Ensifer sp. PDNC004: one gene and its partner. The protein of the gene in region 2 interacts with the protein of the main gene of each other region in a pairwise test. Links are inferred from orthologs where the notes say so. Each region holds a gene or a part of one and is shown on either strand. Other genes may lie near its edges.

The links. The genes of interacting proteins can lie anywhere in the genome.
Region 1: the proteins of JVX98_RS12295 (region 2) and JVX98_RS25800 interact in binary tests that used the Escherichia coli proteins (3 or more experiments, as listed by UniProt). The link is inferred for Ensifer sp. PDNC004 from one-to-one orthologs.

Annotation. Positions count from the first base shown.
Region 1 is NZ_CP070353.1:3,646,986-3,650,056, reverse strand. What follows is about bases 31-3,029. They hold JVX98_RS25800 (sulfurtransferase TusA family protein), read left to right. Parts: upstream 31-1,411; coding sequence 1,412-1,648; downstream 1,649-3,029. Other genes in these bases: JVX98_RS25790 (D-alanyl-D-alanine carboxypeptidase family protein), read right to left, coding at 2,852-3,029; JVX98_RS25795 (GTP-binding protein), read right to left, coding at 1,694-2,839; JVX98_RS25805 (murein L,D-transpeptidase family protein), read left to right, coding at 31-1,412. Outside these bases: more of JVX98_RS25805, read left to right, coding at 1-30; more of JVX98_RS25790, read right to left, coding at 3,030-3,071. UniProt on the Escherichia coli protein: Sulfur carrier protein involved in sulfur trafficking in the cell. Part of a sulfur-relay system required for 2-thiolation during synthesis of 2-thiouridine of the modified wobble base 5-methylaminomethyl-2-thiouridine (mnm(5)s(2)U) in tRNA.
Region 2 is NZ_CP070353.1:894,672-897,666, forward strand. The notes cover bases 25-2,947. They hold JVX98_RS12295 (cysteine desulfurase family protein), read left to right. Parts: upstream 25-864; coding sequence 865-2,031; downstream 2,032-2,947. Other genes in these bases: JVX98_RS12290 (alpha/beta hydrolase), read right to left, coding at 25-640; sufB (Fe-S cluster assembly protein SufB), read left to right, coding at 2,183-2,947. Outside these bases: more of JVX98_RS12290, read right to left, coding at 1-24; more of sufB, read left to right, coding at 2,948-2,995. UniProt on the Escherichia coli protein: Master enzyme that delivers sulfur to a number of partners involved in Fe-S cluster assembly, tRNA modification or cofactor biosynthesis. Catalyzes the removal of elemental sulfur from cysteine to produce alanine.

The DNA.
Region 1 (3,071 bases), 2.8 Mb from region 2 along the record:
CCATTGTCGCCACACTTGCCGGCTGCACCAACGAAGCGCTGGATGCGACGACGTCGGTCGATATCAAGTCCGTCAAGAACAAGACCGAGTACCAGGTCTCTGCGCCGATGGTCAGAAAGATGACCGAACTCGGCATGCAGAAGCAGGCGCCGATCGCGTTGCGCATCTTCAAGGAAGAAGGCACGCTCGAGGTCTGGAAGGCCAATACGGCCAACCGTTTCCAGCTCTTGAAGACCTACAAGATCTGCGCCTGGTCCGGCAAGCTCGGCCCCAAGGTGAAGGAAGGCGACCGGCAGGCGCCGGAAGGTTTCTACCCGCTCTTCCCCCGCCAGATGAACCCCAACTCCAACTATTATCTGGCGATCAACACCGGCTATCCCAACGCCTACGACAAGGCGAACGGCCGCCAGGGCACGCACCTGATGATCCACGGCGCCTGCTCGTCGTCGGGCTGCTACTCGATGACCGACGAGCAGATGATCGAGATCTTCGCGCTCGCCCGCGACAGCTTCAAAGGCGGCCAGGAAAGCGTACAGCTGCAAGCCTTCCCCTTCCGCATGACCGCGGAAAACATGGCGCGGCACCGCGACAATCCGAATATCGACTTCTGGAAAATGCTGAAGGTCGGTTACGACCAGTTCGAAGTCACCAAGCGTCCGCCGGAAGTCAACGTCTGCGAAAAGAAGTACGTCTTCAACCAGCAGGCCTCCGGCCCGTTCAACCCCGGCGGCCAGTGCCCGGCGATGTCGACGCCGCCGGCGCTGCAGGTGGCCATGGCTGGCTTCGAGAAGACCTACCAGACCGACTACGACAAGGCCATGAAGAAGTATGACGGCATGGTCTGGTACGAGCCGAGCGAGGCCGAGCGCAAGGCGATCGTCGCCAAGCAGCGCGTCGGCCGCGAGCTCGCCTATGCCCCGACCGGCAACTCGCTTGACGCCGGCAAGATGATGAAGGCGAGCGATCTCGAAAAGAAGCTCGCCGATCAGAAGGAAGCGGAAGAAACCAAGGTGGCTGTCGAGCTCCAGAAGAAGGAACTCGAAAAGGCGACCGATGGCGGCAAGCACGTGCCTGTCCCCGCCGCCAATCCCATTCCGCAGCCGGTGATGCAGGCAGCCGTCGAAGAGCCGAAGAAATCCTTCTGGAGCCTGTTCTCGAAGAGCGAACCGGAATTGCAGATGCCGGCTCCCGTCGTCGTGACGCCGGACCAGCAGGCAACCGCCGCACCGCAGGCACAGCCGGCTCCGGCAACGACCGCAAAGCAGGCGAAAGCAGCGGCTCCCGCCGCCCAGCAGCAGGCCGCTGCCGTGACCACGGCAACGACGCCTGCAGCCGATGCGACCGCCGAGGCGCCGGTTCTGACGGAAGAGCCGCCGAAGAAGCGCCCGTTCTGGAAGATCTGGGGCAATTAATGCCGGACGAACAGAAGATCGCCTACGACCTGAGGGGGCTTAAATGCCCCCTTCCCGTTTTGAAGACGCGTAAACGCATGACTTCGCTGGCGCCGGGCGCTTTGCTGGAGATTGAGACCACCGATCCGCTGGCGGTGATCGACATTCCGAATTTCTGCAACGAGGACGGCCACAAGCTTGTAGAGGCCGCACCCGCCGACGGCGGCCACCGGTTTCTCATCCGTAAGGGCGCGTAAGACGCCACGTCTGCCGCGCGGCAACGCTTCGATTACTGAGGTGATTTAGAACCGCATGCCCGGAACGGCGAGCGGATTGTCGGAGAGGGCCTGGGCGTCCGGCCGGTCGATGCGCGGTTTGCCGGTGAAGGCATCGAAGAGATCGCGAACGAAGTCTTCCGTCAGCCCCTTGGTGATCAGCACCATGCGCGTGCGCCGGTCATTCGGGTCCGGCCAGGCGGCAAGCCGCTCCGGCGTGTGGAAGACGTTCTGCACGCCGTGCAGGACAAGCGGCCGGTCCGGCCTGTCGGCAACCGCAACGATCGCCTTCATCCTCAAGAGCTTCTCGCCATGCGCCGAGCGCAGCAGGTCGATGAACATATCAAGCGCCATCGGCTCGATCGGCCGGTCGTGCACGATGCTGAAGGAACGGATGTCGCCGCCATGCCGCGTCACATCGTGATGGTGGTGATGATCATGGTGCTCGTGATGATCGTGACCGTGGTCATGGTCGTGGTCATGATGGTGGTCGTGGTGCGCCTCGTCCTGCAGCCAACGGCCGACATCGGCGATCTTCGATGAAGGGTCGTAAAGACCGCAATCGAACAGCTCTGCGCGCCCTGCCTCGGCACTATCGCCATCGATCAGCGGCGCGCGCGGATTGAGCGCGCGGATCCTCGCCGTCAGCGCATCACGCTCCGACGCTTCGGCAAGGCCGGTCTTGCTGATGACGATGCGGTCGGCAACGGCAACCTGCTTCAGCGCTTCCTCGTGGTTGGCGATCGTCTGCAGGCCGTTGACGGCGTCGACGACGGTGACGACGCCATCCAGCCGGAAGTTCTGCGCGATGATCGGGTTGCCGATCACCGACTGCAGCACCGGCGCCGGGTCAGCAAGGCCCGTGGTCTCGATGACGACGCGCTTCAGCGGCTTGATCTTGCCGGTCTGCATACGATCCATGAGATCGGCGAGCGTATCGACCAGTTCGCCGCGCACGGTGCAGCAGAGGCAGCCGTCGGAAAGCTCGATGACCCCGTCGCTGGAGGCTTCCACCAGCAGGTGGTCGATCGAGACGTCGCCGAACTCGTTGATGATCACGGCCGTATCCGAGAGATCGGGATCCTTCAGCAGCCGGTTGAGCAGCGTCGTCTTGCCCGCACCGAGAAAGCCGGTGAGGATCGAGACCGGCACCGCCGACAAGGGACTAACCATCATGCACTCCGATCAGAAGGCCGGCCGCGGCACCGGGATCGGCACATTGGCGACATCGCCCTGGCCGGCCGGGTCGCCGGCAAGCTTCGGAGCCTTTTCGCCGCTGCCGGCGATGAGCCCGGCGAAGGCGAGCTTCAGCGGCCGGTTGATTTCGTGGATATAGGGCGAAAGCAGCTTCTGGCGGCCGGCCTCGTCGCGGCCTTCGCTGCGAACCTTCGCGGCCGATTTCGAG
Region 2 (2,995 bases):
CGCCGTTGAGGCGACGGTCGAGATAATCCTCGCATTCACCCATCAGGCTCTCGACCTGGCCGTTGAAGAAGTGATTGGCGCCGGCCACGGTCTTGTGGGTGATGAGAATGCCCTTCTGGGCCTTCAGCTTCTCGACGAGACCGTTGACGTCCTTTTCCGGCGCGACCTTGTCGGAATCGCCGTTGATGATCAGGCCAGAGGACGGGCAGGGCGCCAGGAACGAGAAGTCGTAGATGTTCGGCTGCGGCGCGACGGCCATGAAGCCTTCGATCTCCGGGCGGCGCATCAGGAGCTGCATGCCGATCCAGGCGCCGAAGGAGTAGCCGGCGACCCAGCAGCTCTTGGAATCGGGATGCAGGCTCTGCACCCAGTCGAGCGCCGAGGCTGCGTCGGAAAGCTCGCCGGCGCCATGGTCGAATTCGCCCTGGCTCCGGCCGATGCCGCGGAAATTGAACCGGAGCGTGGTGAAGCCGCGCTTCTGGAACATGTAGAAGAGCTGGTAGACGATCTGGTTGTTCATCGTGCCACCGAACTGCGGGTGCGGGTGCAGGATGATGGCGATCGGCGCGCTCTTCTGCTTCGAAGGCTGATAACGGCCTTCGAGGCGGCCGGCGGGTCCGTTGAAGATGATTTCGGGCATTGGCTCTCCGGGAGTGTTCCTGGTTCGAATCTTGGGTTCAGATCGCGATGAGTCTTGACGAAAGCAGTCAGCTTTTCTAAAACCTAGTTTAGAACCGTTCAAAACTTCTGTGCGGGCATTCCGCCTTGTGCTTCGTCTCATAAGGCAAGCGGCGCGGAAAATTCAAGGAAAATGCATCGCCAGAGGTTGCGGGCTTGTGACCTGTTGATCTAGCGAAGGAAATCATGTCGAGTTCGCGCATCTATATGGACTGGAACGCCACGGCGCCGCTTCTACCGGAAGCGCGCGAGGCTTGCCTGTCGGCGCTCGACCTTCTCGGCAACCCTTCTTCCGTTCATGGCGAGGGCCGCGCGTTGCGCACGCTCGTCGAAAATGCCCGTCGCGACGTGGCGTTGCTCTGCGGCGCCAAGCCCGGCAGCGTCATCTTTACCAGCGGCGCCACGGAAGCGGCCAACCTGGTGCTGACGCCCGATTTTCGCATGGGCCGCACGCCGCTGAAGATCGGCCGGCTCTATGCCTCGTCGATCGAACATCCGGCGGTGCGCGAAGGCGGGCGCTTCCCGCGTGAAGCGCTCGGCGAAATCCCGGTGACATCGAATGGCGTCGTCGATCTCGAGGCGTTGCGGGACCTGTTGACGGCGCATGACCGCCAGCTCGGCTTACCGATGGTTGCGGTCATGCTGGTCAACAACGAGACGGGCATCATCCAGCCGGTCGCCGAGATCGCCGAGATCGTCCGCCCTCATGGCGGCATTCTCGTCGTCGATGCGGTGCAGGCTGCCGGCAGACTGCCGCTTTCCATCGAAGACCTCGGCGCCGATTTCCTGATCATCTCCTCGCACAAGATCGGTGGCCCAAAGGGCGCCGGCGCTCTGGTGGCGCGCGGCGAGGTCATGATGCCCGCGCCGCTGATCCGCGGCGGCGGACAGGAGAAGGGACACCGCTCCGGCACGGAAAATACGGTCTCGATTGCAGGCTTTGCCACAGCCGCCAGGAAGGCAGGCGAAGGTGTCGGCCAGCGCATGAGCCATGTCGGCGCGCTGCGCGACAAGCTCGAAGCCGACATGCTTGCGGCCGCGGCGGACGTCGTCATTCACGGCCGCGACGTTTCGCGCGTTGGCAACACGACCTTCTTCACGCTTCCTGGCCTCAAGGCCGAAACCGGACAGATCGCCTTCGATCTCGAAGGCGTGGCGCTGTCGGCGGGTTCGGCCTGCTCCTCGGGCAAGGTCGGGCAGAGCCACGTGCTGACGGCGATGGGTTACGATCCGCGCCAGGGCGCACTTCGGATCTCGATCGGCGAGGGCACGACACAGGCTGATATCGACCGTTGCGCCGCGGTCTTTGCAAAGGTAGCAGCAAGACGACGGATGCCCGGGCAAGCGGCCTGAGCGGAACGACCGGACGAAATTGCGGAAAAGCAATTTTCCGCTTGGCAAACAGGGTGAAAAGCGCCTTTTAGCCATTACATAAGCGGTGCGCCAAGTTCGCATCGTGTTGACAAGCTGCCGGACCTTGGATCCGGCAAGATTGGAGAACGACATGCCTGCCGTGCAGGAGACCATTGATCAGGTCCGTCAGATCGACGTGGACCAGTACAAGTACGGTTTCGAGACGACCATCGAAGTCGAAAAGGCCCCCAAGGGCCTTTCCGAAGACATCATCCGTTTCATCTCTGAAAAAAAGAGCGAGCCGGAATGGATGCTGGAGTGGCGCCTTGAGGCCTATCGCCGCTGGCTGACGCTCGAAGAGCCCACCTGGGCGCGCGTCAACTATCCGAAGATCGACTTCAACGAGATCTACTATTACGCCGCTCCCAAGGGCGTAACGGGTCCGAAGTCGCTCGACGAGGTCGACCCGGAAATCCTCAAGGTCTACGAGAAGCTCGGCATTCCGCTGAAGGAACAGGAAATCCTCGCCGGCGTGCAGAAGTCCAAGATCGCCGTCGATGCCGTTTTCGACAGCGTCTCGGTCGTCACCACCTTCAAGGAAGAGCTGAAGAAGGCCGGCGTGATCTTCATGTCGATCTCCGAGGCGATCCGCGAGCATCCGGATCTGGTGAAGAAGTATCTCGGTTCGGTCGTTCCGACGACCGACAACTATTATGCGACGCTGAACTCGGCTGTCTTCACCGACGGCTCCTTCGTCTACGTGCCGAAGAGTGTGCGTTGCCCGATGGAACTGTCGACCTACTTCCGCATCAACGAGAAGAACACCGGCCAGTTCGAGCGCACGCTGATCATCTGCGAAGAGGGCGCCTACGTGTCCTATCTCGAGGGCTGCACGGCGCCTCAGCGCGACGAGAACCAGCTTCACGCTGCCGTCGTCGAACTCGTTGCGCTCGATGACGCCGAG